DNA from 3 places in the Clostridium sp. HMP27 genome. Region 2 is predicted to be linked to each of the others. Evidence: riboswitches for the same ligand, from Rfam matches in the RefSeq annotation. Region 2 holds a riboswitch; each other region holds the start of a gene.
What was found. Region 2 has a riboswitch for cyclic di-AMP ahead of DP68_RS09985 (cell wall hydrolase). Riboswitches for the same ligand answer to the same signal wherever they lie in the genome.

Region 1 (6,497 bases), on a different contig from region 2:
GGAACTAATTTATACAGTTAATGAAAAAGTAAATGCTATAGCTCCTAAAATTACTGGAAAAGGAGCAAGTAGTTTACAAGAAGAAGTTACAAAAACATTTATTAAAACAGCTAGTGATACAATTTTATCTATGAGTAACCAACTTGGAGTTACATTGGAAAATAATAAGCCTCAACTAAAGAAACTTGCAGATAGTATTATTGAAATAGATAATAGAATGCCTGAAATTGCAAAACATATAGATGATGCTTATTCAGGATCATTAGTTTTTAAAGAGTATATGGAAAAGGTACAGGGCAATACAAAAAATATATCTGATACATTGAATAAAACTATTAATATTGCTAAAACAGGAGATGAAGCTTTAGGAAAATCAATAAATGTTATGGATAATATATCTCCAGCTATTAAGTCAGATTTAACTCTTTTAAAAGACACAACAAATACGGCTAAAACGCTTTTAAATTCAGCATATAACTTTCAAAATAATAGTGGAGGGTTAAGAAGAATTTTAGATAATGTAAGTGATATATATTCAGATGGAATAAAAAAAATTAATTCACAAATAAATCTTCTAAATTCACTAGATAAAAAACTTAATAGTGTTGATACAACTATAACAAAAAATGGTAGTAAAATTATAAGAAAATTTATTAGTAATCTTTCAGCTATTAAAAGTGAAATGTCAGGCCAAAGGAGAGTTATTAACTCTATAATTACAACAATGGACGAAGGAAATGAGGTTTTACCTGAGAGCATACGCGCAGCAATTCAAGGTGCTGATGATATTATGGATTTTACAGATGAAATTATTAACACCTTTGATACTGAAACTGAACCTGCAATTAATGATTCTCTAAAGGATCTTCAAGGTATATCTAGTAACGGCATTGTCATGCTTGAAAATTTTCAAGATAATATTCCTTTAATTGATAGTTTACTTCAACTAGCTAGTGATGGAGTAGGTATGGGAAGTGATCGATTGAAGGAAATAAAAGAGGAGTTTCCTGGAATTCAAAATGATATGCATGAAAGAGCTGAAAAATTACGAGGATTAAGTGATGATGAAAAAATTAATGAGATCATAAATATATTAAAGAGAGATGCAAAGGCTGAAAGTGAGTTTTTAGCAAATCCTATAGAAATGAAAGAAAATAAGCTTTTCGCAATACCTAATTATGGCTCAGCTATGGCTCCATTTTATACAGTACTTGCTTTATGGGTAGGGGGGCTTATTGCACTTGCTTTACTGTCGGTGGAGGTAAAAAGTTTTGAGGATGGATTAGAAATATCTCCAACCCAAGAGTTTTTAGGACGGTATCTTACATTTGTAACAATTGGAATTATGCAAGCGCTAGTAGTGACTCTAGGTAATTTATACTTGCTTAAAACTTATGTTATAGCGCCACTTCCATATGTAGTATTTGGAGTATATACAAGTATTATATTTATGATGATTATATACACATTGGTTTCGGTATTTGGGAATGTGGGTAAAGCTATAGCAATGGTAGTTATGGTATTACAAGTTGCAGCATCAGGAGGCACATTTCCAATACAGCTAACCTCCCCATTCTTTCAGAGTATAAACCCTATGTTACCTTTTACATATGCTATAGGAGGTATGAGGGAAACTGTAGGAGGAATTTTGAAGGACTTATTAATTTTCAATATATATAAATTATCTGTATATTTTGTTATATCTTTAGTGATTGGAATATTCTTAAAGGAAAAGGTAAATAAAATAATGAAAAAGTTTATCTTACAATTCAAAGAAAGTGGACTTGCAGAGCATTAAAAACCGCCGCAATATTTCTAAAAGTTGTAACTAAATTTTAAACTTTTGCATATATATATAATGGTGAGAAATTTATTTTAGGGGGAAATATGCAGTATAAATGTCCTTACTTATGCTATTGTGGAATGCCTATGTCTAACATGCCAGAAGAAAATGATAGGGATGAAGATGATGAAAAGTTAAAGGGAATGTATCCTGAGCTTTATAATCAAGTTATACCTATGATAAAGTATCATTGTAATGTTATGGAATATAAATATGGTAAGGAATATTGTCCATCTAAGGACTGGGTTAAAAAAGTTTGTGATGACATAATGGACAAATGCCATATAAAAGATGATGAAAATGATGTAAATGATGTAAATGATGTAAATGATTATAGAAGCCCTAATGGAATATGGTGGGGGCCAAGACCTTTACTTGAAATACTTTTACTTAGTGAACTACGTGGAAGAAGAAGACGTAGAAGAAGACGTAGAGGAAGAAGACGTAGAAGAGATCATGACTGGGGAGATTGGGATTAATAAGTTTAATGGCTGCTTTTTAGCAGCCATTTTAATTTTAATCGATTAAAAGTAAAGTAAATTTTATCAGTAATATACAAGGAGATTTAAATTATATGTAGAATAGTTTAATAATGAAATGCCTTGAATGAATTTAAACATGCTAATTTGTAATAAAATCATGTATGAAATGGGGTGAGGATAATGTTAGATATAAATTTAACTATAGATAATATGACTATTTTGAGTATACAAAAAGAGGATGTAATATATGTAGACGATTATTTGAAGAATCAATGTAGGTCACAGAAGGAAGAATTGGAAGTAGGAGATATTTATGAAAAATTTTTGGAGTATTATGTAAGTGAAAATGAGTTCTTTTTGAAGATAAATGATAAAGAAAATCATGAGATTTTAGGAATTATAAAAGGTAGAGTTGAATTTAAGAATCCTCATGAAGCATGGATATGGTCTATTTCTTTAAATAAGTCTATGAGAAGCAAGGGAATAGGAAGCATAATCTTAAAAAAATTGAGTATTTATTTAAAAGAAGAGTATGGGGTAAGAGATTTTTATACACGCATTATAAAAGAGAATGGTTCTAAGTTGAAATTTTGGACTAGAAATGGATACGAAGTTATAAGAGTTTCCGAAGAACTTTATAAGGCAAATAATAAAAGAAGCAATATGTTTATATTAAAAAAATCCTTAGGGAGGTATAATAATGGACAAATTTATGCAATGGAGAAATGAAAAGTTAATAGAAAGAACTATTGAAAATTTAAAAAGAAATAATATGGAAGCAGTTTTAGTGCAGGATGAAGTAGAACTAATTGGAAAGTTAAATGAGTTAATAAAAGAGGGGACTGTAGTATCTGTAGGAGGTTCTGAGACTTTATTGGAAACAGGAGTAATAGATTATCTAAGAAACGGTAATTTCACATTTTTAGATAGATATGATTCTAATTTAACAATTCAGGGAAGAAAAGAACTTAATAAAAAGGCCTTTTGTGCCGATACTTATTTATGTAGTTCTAACGCCATAACGGAAAATGGAGAATTATTTAATGTGGATGGAAATGGTAATAGGGTAGCAGCTATGCTTTTTGGACCAGATCAAGTTATTGTAGTATGTGGTGTAAATAAAATAGTAAAAGACTTAAAGGAAGCAGAACAGAGAGTAAAGAAAATTGCAGCTCCTGTAAATGCAAAAAAGTTAAATAAAAATACCCCATGCGCAAAAGTTGGATATTGTATGGATTGTAATAGCGATGATAGAATTTGTTGCGATTATGTAATAATGAAAAAACAAAGAAATGATAGAATAAAGGTTATTATATTAAACAAAGACTTAGGATTTTAAAAAAATAAACAAAATATACAGATAATTTAAAAAAAAGTGTTAACTTTTATTGACTAAGTATTAACAAATCATGTATAATAAAACAAGGAAATATATGAAATAGACTCAAACTAATCATTTCGATAAAATCATATATAATAATACTCATGAAAATCAAGAAAATATAAACTATATAAATAAGCTGAATCCCGGAAAATATCTGGGTACGGAGGAACCAATGTATTGGGGTTAATCTTAGTATACTATTAAATATATTAAGTAGGGGTACCTTTACCCGAACCCGTCAGCTAACTTCGGAGGCAAAGAAAGGCGGATAATAAATGAATAACAAAAGACAAAGTATAGTGGTAAGTGTAATTTTCTTTTTATCATTAACATTTCTAGGAGCGCTAAAAAATAATAGCGTACAAGCTGATTCAGTAAATTTAACTTCTAAAAATTTAGCTGTTCGTGCAGCAACAGTTAACAGGAATAAAGTCATAGTAGTACCTAAAAAAGAAACTGTAAATCCAACTGCTAAAGCAACTGCTAAGAAAGCTACTGTAAGCAGAGGCTCAAACGGAAGAGTAGATGTAGTGTCTTATGCATATAAGTTTATGGGAAAACCATATGTTTGGGGTGCAGCTGGCCCATCAGCTTTTGATTGTTCAGGATTCACTTTGTATGTATATAGAGCATTTGGAGTAAATTTAGGCCATTATACAGGAACTCAATTTGCAACAGGACAAGCTGTATCTAAAGAAAGTTTATTGCCTGGAGATTTGGTGTTTTTTAATACAGATTCCTCAATTTCACATGTTGGAATATATGTAGGTGGAGGACAATTCATTCATGCATCATCAGGAAGTGGGAAAGTTATCGTAAGCAGTCTTTCAGGAAGTTATTATGCTTCCAGATATGCAGGAGCTAGAAGGGTACTTCAATAAATAATAGATAATAAGTAATGATTAATATATAAAGTCAGTTTTTAACTGACTTTTATTTTATTTAGGACAAATATATTACAAATTAGTAGTAAGTTTAGTGCTAAATGATTAGGAAGTTAAATTTAAATATTTAATGATAGAATCTCTTAATCATAATTTTAAGTAAAGTATAATATTATTATATAGGTAACATATGAGCAAAATTTATATATGCTTTTTATAATAAGGTGGAGGATATCTTAGTAATGGTTTCAATGTATTGAATACTTAAGAGGGAGTGGTGAATATAAAGTATACAAGATATGATTTAAAGAGAAAAAGAAAAGATAATGTTATTTTTTTTATTATACTTATAATGATACTTATACTTTCATTCTTAATAGGAAGTATATTCTTCAAATTATTTATTAAGAATTCCTCTATAATTAAAACACAAGGAAAGGTTACAGAAACTAAAGTTAATGATAAAAATATAAATAATAAGGGTGAAACCCCTAAGCAATCAATAATAAGTAATAATAGCTTTATTTATGTGGCAATACAGGGTGGAATGTTTGGGAATGAAACTGGTGTAGAAAAGACTAGAAGTCAATTAAGCTCTTATGGGAACCCATTTGTTATAAGTGATGATAAATATAAGAGAGTTTTTCTAGGTATATATACAGAGGATGCTGCAAAAGTCATAATAAACACTTTAAATACTAATAAAGTATCAAATTCAACTATGAAGTTTGAAATAAAGGTAAATAATTTATGTGATATGGAAATAAGTGAAATATTAAATGGATATATACAAGTCCTTGGGAAACTATCTGAAAAGAATGTAAAGGCAATACAAACTCAAGACTTTAAGAATTGGTGCAAATCATTAGAGGCTGTAGATCAAGAAAGTCCAAATATTAAAATATTAAATGAATTAAAGGATAAAGTGGGAAAATTGCCAAATGAATTAAGCAATGATAAAACAGCAGAAAATTATATGTTTATCTATTCTATACTTCAAAAAATGAAATAAAAATGCGAAGCATTTTAAATTAATAATAATCTCTAATCTTCAACTGCTAGAACATAGATTTATATAGTCTTTTAGCAATTGTGATTAGAGATTAAAAATGCTCGCATTTTTTATTTTTCCTTTTTTAAGGACTTATCTGAAGGAGTTTTATTTTTTTTTTTAGATTCGGAGTTAGAATTATTGCTTTCATCAAAATTTTTCTTCGAGGTTGCATCTTTTGCATTCTTACTATTAGTGTTACCATTATTTTTATTATCATTGGTTTCTGTTTTAATATCATCTTTTTTGTTATAGGAGTCATTAGTAGATGTTTGAGAGCCTTTTGTGTTGGAATTTGAATTAGTGCTTTCTGAATTATTTTTTGTTCCATTTCTAGAGTTATTTTCATCATTTAATTTATTAGAATTTTTATTTGTATTTATTAAGTTAGTGTCTTTATTATTTGATTTTTTATTGTTTATAGAAGGCTTATTATTAATTTTTACTTCAAGTGAAATTCCATGTTCGTGAACGATAGTTTCGAAGGTTGATACATTTAAATTTTTACCTGTTACTTCTAAACTAATAGATTTACTTGCCTTATAATCTTCTGTGATAAATTTTTGATGCTCACTTTCTGTTACGATTAAGCATAGCGCATCATTAAAATTTTTGTTTTTAATATTTATACTATCTAATATAACTTTACCATCAGAGTTTAAGGCACTAGAATGAATAACCTTATTAAATAAATTAGTTTTTAATTGAACGGATGGGTTTATACTGAGATTTAAAGTAGCAACTGGAGTATAATAAGCACCCAATCCACCACCTAACACTGTAAACGTAATAAGTGCAGCAACTAATGCCTTAGGTATATTTCTAATAAAGCTAGTTTGGCTGATAGTTTTAA
Region 2 (6,497 bases):
TCTTTTGCCTTTAAAACTCTTTCAACAGGAGTTGGTTCTTCTTTAAATTGATATGAAGGAAAATATCTAGAAAAATGTACTGGAATATTTTTATCAACAGATGCTATCCATTTACATAGCTCTTCAACTTCTTCTTCCGAATCATTATATCCATTTACAAGCAGTGTAGTTATTTCCACATGAGTTTTTTCACTGCAGAGCTTTATATTTTCTAGTACCTCCTTGATATCCCCCTTACAAACATCCTTATAATACTCATCCTTAAATGCTTTAAGGTCTATATTCATCGCAGATATATAAGGCAATAATTCCTTTAATGGTTCTTTGCTAATGTATCCATTACTTACAAGAACTATATCTATATTTTTATCTACAGCTTTCTTGCTTACATCCCATATATACTCATACCATATTGAAGGTTCATTATAAGTAAAAGCGATTCCTACGTTGTTTTTCTGCTCAAGAGCTAAATTTATCAAATCCTCAGGCTCCAAGTATCTAGTATCTACGTTATGTTGAGAAATACTATAATTTTGACAAAACCCACATTTAAAATTACATCCAAAGCTTCCTACAGAAAGTATATAACTTCCTGGTTTATAGTGATATAATGGCTTCTTTTCTATAGGATCTAAAGAAATAGAACTTATTTCTCCATAATTTGAATTGTATAGCTTTCCATCATGAACCTTTCTAGGCCCACATAGTCCTCTCCCTCCATCTTTTATATGACAGTTATGAGGACACAAATTACATATAACGTAATCATTATCTATTTTTTTATAAAACATAGCTTCCTTAAGCACGCTTTCTACCCCCTTTACCTTTCAAAGATTACCTATACCTTAATACTTCAAATCTTCGCAGAGAGTATTGTTCCCCAGAATTTATACCCGCTTTTCTGAGTACCACATCTAATTGCTTTTCCACAGTATCTATTCCCTCAAGGTCTGGAAGTAATAAAGCTCCCTTATATCCACTATTTACTATTACCCCATACTTTTTAGGATCTAAGTCTTCCCTCTTAGTATCCTCCGCAGGCATGAGCACATCAACAGAATATATAATTTCATCTAATTCCTTTTCTTGTAAGGGAGCAAATCTTGGATCTCCTACCGCTGCCTCCACTGCATTTTTTATTATCTCTTCTGCTATATTATTTGTTGTAGGCGCTGTTGTACCAATACATCCCCTAAGATCTCCATTCTTCTTTAGAGAAACAAATACTCCTCTTTTTTCTTTTAACATTTCCTCAGGTAAATCTTCAGGGATCTCAATATATTTTTTATTTCTTATATACCCTTCAATGCTTTTTCTAGCAAGTTTTACATATTCACTTTCTCTATCCTTTATCTTCTTTAATTTTTCCTCTTTTTTTGTTTCTAATTCCTTTAAGATATTCCTTTCTTCATCCCCTACTGCTTCTATTTTCATTACTCCATACCCTATTCCAAAAGGTCCTTCGTAAGAAAGAAGTTTCCCTTGTATTTTTTTATCATACAATGTTCCAAGTAAAATATAAAAAGATCTAAGTCCACACTCTCCAGCAACTTCACACATATTGCTATTCAAATTGAAAATTTCTTTTACATCTCCACTTTCTAAAAGCGTTATTATTTTATCATCAAATTCTGGTCCTTCCTTTGCATATCCATAGGGACTCTCTTCGCTTAATTTATGAGATAAGTCACCTGAGGCTATTAAAACCGCATCTATGGAAGAACTCTCTACAGTACTTTTAATTATCTTACCTACTTTATAAAGTTCTTCTGAGGATAATAATCCATATGTTATATGTACTAATTTGTAATTCTTATAATTTTTATTTATAAAATACAGCGGAACCATAACACCATGGTCTAATTCTAATTCTATATCATATAAGCTAGAATTTGTTTCATCTATAGCTACAGCCATTATATCCTCATTACCCAAATTCTTTAATAGATTGTTTGATGTTTCTCTATCTATATTTACTTGAAAATTTACATTTGGGGTATTAAAATTCCTAAAGTCCCCTTCTATACTCTCTGAATTCATTATTGCCACAGCATCTCTAAAAAGCGGTCCATGAGGAGTAATTATAATTATAGTTTCAGGCTTTTTTTCTGCTATATCCTTTGAAATTTCAATACATGCATCTATGGTCTTTTGGATCTTTTTTTCTTCCCCTTTTCCTACCTCCGCTACAGCAATAGGTGGATGCGGCATTATGTAATGTGATAAAATTTTACTCATTTATATTCTCTCCTTAATATAAAATTCACTATGTACTAATATATTTCTCTAAACTACCCATATTTAAACACTATAATTTAATTCAAAAAATATCTTACTGAATTACAGTGTATTAATAATCATAATTTAACCATTATTTTTGCAAATCATGAATATTATACATACATAATAAATCTAATAAGACAAATGCTAACTTATGAAGACGTAACTTTTGAGGTGATTAAATGAAAAAATCTTTACTTGTATTTTCTGCCTTAATACTAACTTTGTTAAGTTTAATCATAAATATCATTCATCCTGTTAATGCCCATTCCGCAAAACTAAAATCAAGTTCTACGCTTTTATATGATACAAATAATACACCTATAAGTACTACAAAGATAAATTACAAGGAAGATTATATTGAAGTGGATTTGAATATACCTACATTAAATAATTTAAAGGACAAAAATATTCAAGATAAAATAAATAAATATATATTAAATTCTATTTGTGATCTTAAAAATAAAACAGAAAAACTTGCTAAAACTGATATGAACAATAGCGTCTTAACTAACCCTTATACTGTACAAACAACTTATGATGTTCATTATGCAAATGCCTCATTCTTAAGCCTTACTATTATGTATTACGAATATACTGGCGGCGCTCATGGCATTTCATATAAACTACCTTATAATTTCAACTTAAAGACTAGTGAAAACATTACTTTAGGAAAATTATTTAAGCCAACCACAAATTACATTGACTTAATTAATAAGGAAATACAGCTTCAAATAAACAAAAAAAATTCTGTTCCTGGAGCTATTCCAATAACAGAATTTAAAACTATAAGTAATACTCAACCTTTTTATATTGATGGTAGTAACCTTGTAATTTACTTTCAACCTTATGAAATAGGTTCCTATGTATTAGGCATTCAAGAATTTACAATTCCTCTAAGAAAATTGCGATATTTTTAATGTTGAGCATATAAGTATGGGATTTGCATCGTAGAAAGCATTGAATGAGCTTTAGAGCAGCTTTATTTATAAATTGAAAATACCGTTAAGAGCCTCCTACTGTCTGAGCGACAGCGAGTTTGGGAGGCTTAGATATTTTGAATTTATAAATATTAGCCGCTCTTAGCGAAATGAACGCTTTCCTAGATGCAAATCCCATACGTTAGTTCAACATTATCTTAAAATGTCGCACTTTTTCTAATATGCGTAAACCATTTTACCTATCTTAGCTTTTATAGGCTTGGACAATAACCATTTACTTGTACAACTTGTATCATAAAAAAACAATGCACCATTACTTGGATCTTTTCCATATAAGGCTTCCTGTACTGCTTTTTTGTTAGCATCTGTTGCAGGTTTATTAATTTGTCCATTTTGTACTGGTGTAAATTGATTGTTACTGTTTATAACTGCATTTATCGTATTTGGAAACTTTGAGCTTTTAACTCTATTTATAACTACTGCTGCTACAGCCACCTGTGCACTATAAGATTCTCCCCCTGCTTCTGCTCTAACAAGTCTTGCAAGAAGATCTAACTCTTTTGCATTATATGATATAGCTGCCTTAAGATTTCCTCTACTTGCAGTAACCTTATTTGATGCTTTTGCCTTTGGTTGTGCTTTTGAAACTGTACTAACTGTTTTAGCATTAGCATTCGTCTTATTTGAACTATTTACATTTTGCCCCTTATTCTTATCTAAATTTCCAGATTCATCTGCATTATTAAATCTTACAGTTTTTAAATTTGTATTTTCCTTATCTTCATTAACTGCCTTATGCGTATTGCCTTCATTATTAGACAATGTCACCATTTCTTGATTTTGATATTTTCTCTGCTGATTACTAGCCATTTTAGCATTAGTATTATAAATCACAACACTTAATCCTAAAACTAAAATCATAGATAAAGCAAATACCTTTAATTTTTTCATAATTTTATACCTCCATTTTGCCTCCGAGGTTAGTTGACGGGTTCGGGTTAGAGGTACCCTACTTTTAAAAGATTCACCCCATAGGATATCCCCCGTACTCCATAAAGGAGATTCGGCATCTTTGTAAGTTACATTCTATAGTCTATTATACAAGTTGTCTATATGAAATTACTGGCATATTGCCTTAACCCATTGATTTCACTGGTATTGTTTACAGTAGATTTTTCTAATAAAATATAGTAAAAAACTTAAATTTTATATAAGTTTTTTGCGAAAATAAAAAGACATTTATATAAATGCCTTTTTAAGCAAATCATTTTTATTAAAATATCATATGATATTTTAATAAAAAAATTATAATCAAAACCCACTGTGTAATCATAAGAGTTGGAAAGCCGTATCTAAACATATTATGCAAAGTTTTATGATGAAATATCTTCATTCCTAGGTATGCTCCAGTAGCTCCAAATAAAAATGCCCACCCAAATAATACCTTTTCAGGCACCCTCCATTTATGCTTTCTTGCACAGTATTTATCCCACCCCATAAGCGAGTAGCTTATTATGTTTACGACTATAAAAATATAAATATAATACATATATATCTCCTTACATGATTTGAATGCCTATTAGTAATCAGTAATCTTAAATTTTAGTATAAATTAATAACCTATTAGAAATTTTCCTGTATCTATTTATAATTATATCACTTTTTATAAAAATATGTCTTAGTCCATTTAGAAGTTATCTGTATTTGAAATAATTTATAATTTTTACAGAAAAAGTGTGTGTAATCCATCAAATTACACACACTAACCTTCTTATTCCATCATTGAAACTAATTTTTTACTTAAAACTAATAATACTGCTCCAAGTACTATAGATATAGCTGCTATTCCACCAAATATTTGTAGATGTCCAAGTACTTCAACATAGGATGCCACATATCCTGCTGCTATATTAGCTATAAAGCTGCCCATTAACCATACTCCCATTAATAAAGAAGCATATTTTATTGGGGCAAGTGAACTTACCATAGATAATCCTATTGGGGATAAACATAGTTCTCCAAGGGTATGAAGAAAATAAGCTCCTACAAGCCACATTAAATTAGCTTTTACTAAAGTATTATCTCCAGCTGAACCTCTTTCAAGTACTGCTCCTACCATAAGTAGGAAACCTACTCCAAGAAGTATCATACCTAGAGCCATTTTTGCAGGTACTTTCAAGTCTCCTTGTTCCGTCTTAGAAAGGCTTATCCAAATTTTAGATACAATTGGTGCTAATATAACTATAAATACAGGATTTAAAGATTGGAACCAGGATACTGGTATTTCCATTCCAAATGCATTTCTATTTATATAATCTTTTGTGTAAATAGTAAGAGAACTTCCTGCTTGTTCAAATCCAGCCCAAAAGAATACAACAAATGCTGTTAGTATAAATATAACTGCGGTTCTATTTTTTTCTTGTTTTGTAAGGGGTCTATTTGCATCTTCATGATTTTCAGTTATAGATTTTGTTTTTATGACAGGTGACTTACCAATATCTCCAAGATATTTTTGAGCTAATAGTGTAAACAAGATTCCTCCAAAAATCATGCCTATAGCTGCTGCAAGAAAGCCATACTTAAATCCGTAGTGCATTATTTGCTCTCCTTGTCTTTGAGCAAATATATTCTCAGCTAAAGTACCACACACAAGTGGTGCTAAGAATGCGCCTACATTAATTCCCATATAGAAAATAGTGAATGCTGAATCTCTTCTATCATCTCCATCTTCATATAGTTGTCCAACTAATGTGGAAATATTAGGCTTAAAGAATCCATTCCCTATTATAAGAAGTCCTAACCCTATGTATAAAAAGGTTCTGGTTTGTGATGCAAAAAGGGAAAACTGTCCTATTGCCATAATAATACTACCTAGTATTATAGCTTTTCTCTGACCTAAGTATTTGTCAGATAAATATCCCCCAATTATTGGAGTAAAATAAACAAATCCAGTAAAATAACCATATATAAGAGCTGCTGTATTTTTGTCAAATCCTAATCCACCTTTTAAAAGTTCAGTACTTAAGTATATTATAAGTAGTGCTCTCATACCGTAGTAACTAAATCGTTCCCACATTTCTGTCAAAAAAAGCATATATAACCCCGGCGGGTGTTTTAGCTTTTTAGAGCTATTTTCAAAATTTCCTTGATGCATACCCTCTTCTTTTCTTAACTGCATTTTACCAACTTCCTTCGTTCATTATTTCGACATATTTTTTGACACAAAGAAAATTTTATCATCTTCTTTTAATTTCAACAAGATATTTTTATATATTT
Region 3 (6,497 bases), on a different contig from region 2:
GTAAAAGAAGTATTAAAAGGGAATTTAGATAGCTTTAATATAATAGTAAATAAGTATGAACTCCCTATATTAAGGTTTATATATAATCTTATAAAAAATACACAAACTGCTGAAGATATAACTCAAGATGTATTTATAACAGTATATAATAAACTTTATCTTTACAAAAGTGAGTATAAATTTTCTAACTGGATATTTCAAATAGCAAGAAATAAATGCATAGATTATATTAGAAAGAATAAGAAGACCGTAGAAGCTAACATAGATGAAATTAGGGAATTAGCGTCCAAAGAAGCAACTCCACAGGATCTTTTAGAATTTAAAGAAATGAAAGAACAAGTAGAGAAGTTTTTATGCTCCCTAGAAGAAGTAGATAGACAAATAGTACTATTAAGATATTCAGGAGAAAATACTACATTTCATGATATAGCGCAGATCATGAAAATCAGTGAATCCTCAGTAAAAAGAAGATATTATAATGCAAGGGAAAAGTTCAAGAAAAGTATTTCTATTCAGGAAAAGAGGTGTAGAGGATGAATTGTAGTACATTTTTAAAAAGATTAGATGACTATATAGAGGGTAGTTTAAGCATGGATATGGAAATTGCTATGGAAAAGCATCTAGAAGACTGCTCAAGTTGTAAGGCCTATTATGAAGAAGAACTTAAGATAGAAAAGACCTTTAAGAGTGTAATTGAAAATAAGGATATAGTTTTTAAAAGTTCAAGATCCTCTATAATGGATAGCATAGATAAAAATATGTATGAAAAAAAGATTAGTAAAAGGATGATATTATATTTTAAAAGATATAAATTTATATATAGCACTTGTGCAGCTTTACTAATTGGTTTTATTTCATTAGCTCCGTATATATCAAATAAGATGAATGAAACTTCAGGACAAAAGTTAGCTAAAGACATAGCTCCTAAGAATGCCATGTTAAGAAAAACTGAACCTGAAAACTTCATGATAAAAAGTTCTGAGCAAGAAAATGAAGCAAGAAAAGAAGTAGATACATCACTAATAAGTCCGACAGTTTTCTTAGAGGAAAAGTATGCTTTTCAAATAAGTAATTTAGATACTAAGTCATTATCAAGTGGGAATTGGAAGGAGTCACCTGATAAAAGATTTAGTGCGGTGTTAGAGGGGCAAAATGTAGATGGAACTGAAGAAGGAATACATCCTATAATACTCAGGGAAAATGCAACTAAGAAAATATATAAGCTTTCCTTTAAGGATGAATCTATTCAGTATGCTCCAAAGAAATTACAATGGTGGGATAATAAAAATTTACTTGTTACCATAGGATATGGATTTGGAACAATAACTAAAGGGGGAGACTTATTTATTGTTAATATAGATACTGGCAACACATATTCAGTGTATAAAACTCAAGATGATAAAAGGGAAGTAACTGATGTAGAAAAGATATCAAAAAATGATGGAAGTATAGATCTTAAGTTAAAATTAAATGCATATGAAGATGAAAATTACTTAGAATCTCATGTGGAAGAAAAAGTAATAGAAAACTTTAAAGTGCTATATGATAGATAGATGAAAGGGAACCTAAAATTTAGGTTCTCTTTTTTAGTTGTAATATGTATAATTTATGTGTGTATATAATACTAAGGAGGAACTTATGAAAAAGTCTAATAATTTATATACTAAGGCAATCAGCAAATACAACCATGGATATATAGATACTGCTTTGGAATTATGTGAAAAAAGTATAGCTTTAAATATAAATAATGCAGGTGCAATTAATTTAAAGGGACTTTTACTTTATTTGAAGGGGGACTTAGATAATTCAAGAATTCTTTGGAAAATGAATTTCCAAATAAATAGGGATAAGATAGCAAGTAGATATTTAGAGGATACACTAAAGGATAAAGAAAGATTTAATTTATATAAGGAAGCTCTAGAACTTATAAATAATTTAAACATTAATGAGGCTTACTTAAAATTAAAAAAGTGCGCTGAGAGTGATTTTAATTTCATAAATGTAAACAATTATTTGGCGTTATGCTGTATAAAAAAAGGCAATTATGATATGGCATTGCAATATTTAAATAAAGTAATACAAATGGATAAGAAGAATAGCTTTGCTTTAATGCAGAAAAAATCTGTAAAAAAATATGTAAATAATAATTCAAACTCTAAATACAAAGTAGCTGTAATATTATCTATTGTGGTTGTTACATTGGGATCTGCAATATTATTGAGATTTTTTAATAGTGATAATAAGCTATTATTTTATAAACAGGATAAAATAAAAGTTAGTGAAAATATAAGTTATAAACCAAAGGGAATTGAAGCAAAAGAAAATATTGAACCAAAAAACAATAATAGTAATAACATAGTAAAGGGAACTCAATTAAAGGAAGAGAAGTTTTCACAAAGTCAATTAAAAGAACTTATTAATAAAAAGGATTTCGAAAACTTACTAAGATATATAGAAAAGTGGAATAACAAAGATTTATCTATTAATGATAAAGCTCTATACAGTAAGGCTAGAGATTTATTAGAAAATGAAGGGGCACAATATTTCTATAACAAGGGACATGAATATCTAAAAAGTAATAAGTATAAAGAAGCGAAGTACTTTTTAGAAAGAGCTCAAAGCGTGGGTTCTAAGGCATATTTTTTACCAGATACTTTATATATGCTTGGGATTGTTCATGAAAGTATGGAGGATATAGAAAAATCAATATATTATTATAGCATTTATCATAGCAAATATCCAAATGGGGTTTATGAAGATGTAACCTTATATAAATTAGCATTATTATATAAAGATGTGGATATCAATAAATCAAAAAGCTATGCGTCTATATTAACTAGTAGATTTAAGGATTCTATGTATAATAACTCCCTTATAAAAGAAATACTAAATATGAAAAAGTAAATTGATAACTAATAATTATTATTAAATAGTATTGACTTGGCTAAAAAAGTGATATAAAATTATAATATATAATACCCTTTGGGGGTATATGGGAGGAGTAAGGATGGTAAAAGAAATAAAAGACAACAACTTTCAAGATGAGGTTTTAAAATCAAATATTATAACTGTAGTAGATTTTTGGGCACCTTGGTGTGGTCCTTGTAAAATGCTTGGACCTGTAATAGACGAAATATCTCAAGAGTTAAAAAATAAGGCTAAGTTTGTAAAGATAAATGTGGATGAGAATCCAACAGTTTCAAGCCAATATAGAATAGAAAGCATACCAACAGTGCTTGTATTTAAGGGTGGGAAAATAGTTGAAAACTTAGTTGGATTTAGACCAAAGCAAGCAATAAAGATGGCTATTGAAAGAAATTTTTAATACTATATGATAAAAAGAGGTGTAGTAAATGACTAAAAGATATGATATGGCTATAATAGGAAGCGGACCAGCGGGACTTTCTGCAGCTATAAATGCTAAGATAAGAAATAAGGAGTTTATTATATTTGGAACTGAAAATCTAAGTAATAAGCTGATTAAAGCACCTAAGGTAAATAATTATTTAGGGTTTTATGATGTAACTGGAAAAGAACTTAAAGATAACTTTAAGAATCATTTAAACTCAATGGACATACAGATAACAACTGAAAAAATTACAGCAGTTTATGGAATGGGGGATTATTTTGCAGTAATGGCTAATGATAAGACCTATGAAGCTACTACTGTGATAATCGCAACAGGAATGGAATTTACAAAACCATTAAAAGGTGAAGAAGAGTTACTTGGAAGAGGAGTAGGGTATTGTGCTACATGCGACGCACCCTTATATAAGGGAAAAGTTGTAACTATTATAGGATATAATAGAGAAGCAGAAGAAGAGGCCAATTTTGTAAGTGAGTTAGCTTCTAAGGTAAACTATGTACCTATGTACAAGGCGCAATACGATTTGAAAAATAGCATTGAATTAATAGAAGATAATCCTGTTGAAATACAAGGAGAAGCTAAAGTAGAAAAACTTATTCTAAAGACTTCTCAATTAGAAACAGATGGATTATTTGTGTTAAAGGACAGCGTATCGCCATCACAGTTAGTACCAGGACTTGAAATGGAGAATGGGCATATAAAAGTTGATAGAGAAATGAAGACAAATATACCAGGATGCTTTGCAGCAGGAGATTGTGCAGGAAAGCCGTATCAGTATCTAAAATCTGCTGGAGAAGGCCAAGTAGCAGCATTAAATGCTGTTTCATATATCGATTCGTTAAAAAAATAAGTTTATAATCAATGCTTTAAAGCCTATGAGAAACTTCTCATAGGCTAAGCTTATTTAAGTTAGTGTAGTAAAATTATTTTACTACAAAGAATACATGATTACCTATAACCTTTTTATTACTTTTATCGATATTTTTCATCCAGCCACAGGTAGCTATTTTGGGGTTATAAAAAAATACAGCTTTATTTGTAGGATCTTTACCCTTTAATGCATCAGTAACTGCATTAAAGCTATCTTTATCAGGAGTTAATTTGATAACTCCATTTTTCACACAAGAAAATGCATAAGGTTGTTTTATTACACCTGACACAGATTTAGGGAAACCAGGATTTTTTACTCTGTTTAATATTACAGATGCAACAGCAATTTTACCCTCATAAGGCTCGCCGCGGCTTTCTGCATAAACTACTTGAGCCATTAGATATATATCTTCACTAGTTATATAAATTTTACTTTTATTCTCTCCAAAAACTTCCACTGCAATACTTTGATCATTAAACAAGTCACAATCTATATCAGGTTGAGGCATAGCAGCCAAACTTGTAGTACTGGACAATAATAAAAGATAAGAAGTTAAAATTATACTGATTATCTTTTTCATATGTATTTCGCTCCTTTTACCGACGGGGTTAGCTGACGGATTAGGTAAAGGTTAACCTTCATAGTAAATATGATTCACCCCAAAACTTGGTTCCCCCGTGTTTTTTTACTTAGGCTAATGATATTGTGCCCGAAAAATCATAAAAAATACATATTAATTTATAGTATCTTCTTTAAATTTTTCATAGGATTGTACAAAAGAATTAAAGTTATTATTTAGTGTATTATAGGATGCTTCTGTTTCGTTATAAGTAGAAGTTACTTCCTTAGTATAATTAGATGTTTCTTTTTGATTTTGATATGAAATAACATCTAATTTAAAGCTTTGTATATATGAAATATAGTTATTTAAAGTAGTTAAAAATAATTCATATATATATACGGAGTTAGAAGGGACAGTTAGTTTAGAGAACTCAGTCTTTATCCCTTGAACTTGTTCTACATTTGAATCAACTATTTCCATCAATGAATCTAAACTGAGGTTTTTGTTTAATCTATCAACGTAATCATTATAATTCATTTTTATATCTATAAAGGAACTTAAAATTTCATCCATAGAATCAATAAATTCTTTATATTGCGCAGTATTAATTTCATTAGTTTTTCTAATTCTAATAAGGTCCTCTATATAAGAGATACAATTATTTATATAAGTTTTACTTTTATCAGTTAATGAAATACTTAATCTATTAGTATGGAAAAGTGAATAGTGGTAAAGACATTTATTATTAAGATTTTTTAAGGTTATTAAGGCCTTGTCCATATCTCCACCTTGAGGATTAGCAAATATAGCAACAAGTTGTTCGTATATATGTATATTATAATTTAGACCTTGTAATAAGTTGCTATATTCAGTAGCGTTTATAGTATTTGCTTCTATATTATTTAAGTTATTTTTAACTTCTTTTAATTCCTTTACTATGATTGGGAGTTCTTCTCTTGATTTTTCTATATCTATGCTCTGTTCTTTTGTTAAATTCCAAGTTTTATTATTAGTATTATTAATAGAGGTTATACTAATGTGTAATACTTTTTTAGGGCTATCTTTAGTAAAATTCTTTAATAATGAATAGGTGTTAAGTATATTACCTATAATTAGTAATAGGGCAAATGTTATTATGCCTATAATAAGCTTCTTGTTTTTCATTTTAATCCCCCCTTCTAGTTATAATATTCATTACAATTTAATAAAATTACTTCTAAAAAATTTTATTAATAATTTAATAAATTTTACTTAATAAATTATAAAAATTACTAAGTATAGTGTATAATTATTAATGTAATTAAAGAAATAAGGAGGTGAAGAAGCATTGGAGATATTACAGGTGATGATAAATTCAATAAAAAATATAAATGTGTCTTCTATATTAGATATTTTGGCGGTATCATATCTCTTTTATAAAGCATATATGTTAATCAGGGAAACTAGAGCAGAACAACTTTTAAAGGGAATTATACTTATAATAATATTTATTCCCATAAGTAAAGTATTAAGACTTGAAATGCTATATTGGATTTTAAGTAATACAATTACAATAGGGGTGCTTTCTTTTATTATCATATTTCAGCCTGAAATTCGTAGAGCTCTAGAACATATAGGAAGAAGTGCTTTTACTGACAAACATATTTTACAAGATGAGGAAGCAATGGCAAAGGTAATAGAGGAAATAGTTAATGCTG

Region 1: linked by a shared signal. The riboswitch ahead of DP68_RS08265 (C40 family peptidase) and the one ahead of DP68_RS09985 (cell wall hydrolase) in region 2 are both predicted to bind cyclic di-AMP.
Region 3: linked by a shared signal. The riboswitch ahead of DP68_RS04195 (cell wall hydrolase) and the one ahead of DP68_RS09985 (cell wall hydrolase) in region 2 are both predicted to bind cyclic di-AMP.

The regions. Positions count from the first base shown of each region.
Region 1 covers NZ_JMFY01000017.1:107,667-114,163, forward strand. The annotation lists gene DP68_RS08245 (YhgE/Pip domain-containing protein) at 1-1,798, shown strand, start outside; gene DP68_RS08250 (hypothetical protein) at 1,888-2,322, shown strand; gene DP68_RS08255 (GNAT family N-acetyltransferase) at 2,506-3,054, shown strand; gene DP68_RS08260 (lactate utilization protein) at 3,026-3,664, shown strand; cyclic di-AMP (ydaO/yuaA leader) riboswitch at 3,834-3,981, shown strand; gene DP68_RS08265 (C40 family peptidase) at 3,985-4,590, shown strand; gene DP68_RS08270 (hypothetical protein) at 4,871-5,605, shown strand; gene DP68_RS08275 (anti-sigma factor domain-containing protein) at 5,716-6,497, opposite strand, start outside.
Region 2 covers NZ_JMFY01000018.1:170,249-176,745, forward strand. The annotation lists gene amrS (AmmeMemoRadiSam system radical SAM enzyme) at 1-806, opposite strand, end outside; gene amrA (AmmeMemoRadiSam system protein A) at 835-2,238, opposite strand; gene DP68_RS18930 (DUF3298 and DUF4163 domain-containing protein) at 2,463-3,200, shown strand; gene DP68_RS09985 (cell wall hydrolase) at 3,438-4,172, opposite strand; cyclic di-AMP (ydaO/yuaA leader) riboswitch at 4,176-4,300, opposite strand; gene DP68_RS09990 (DUF1294 domain-containing protein) at 4,495-4,770, opposite strand; gene DP68_RS09995 (peptide MFS transporter) at 4,993-6,399, opposite strand.
Region 3 covers NZ_JMFY01000007.1:35,153-41,649, forward strand. The annotation lists gene DP68_RS04170 (RNA polymerase sigma factor) at 1-537, shown strand, start outside; gene DP68_RS18840 (DUF4652 domain-containing protein) at 534-1,553, shown strand; gene DP68_RS04180 (tetratricopeptide repeat protein) at 1,639-2,904, shown strand; gene trxA (thioredoxin) at 3,008-3,325, shown strand; gene DP68_RS04190 (NAD(P)/FAD-dependent oxidoreductase) at 3,354-4,217, shown strand; gene DP68_RS04195 (cell wall hydrolase) at 4,291-4,818, opposite strand; cyclic di-AMP (ydaO/yuaA leader) riboswitch at 4,822-4,944, opposite strand; gene DP68_RS04200 (hypothetical protein) at 4,972-5,964, opposite strand; gene cdaA (diadenylate cyclase CdaA) at 6,128-6,497, shown strand, end outside.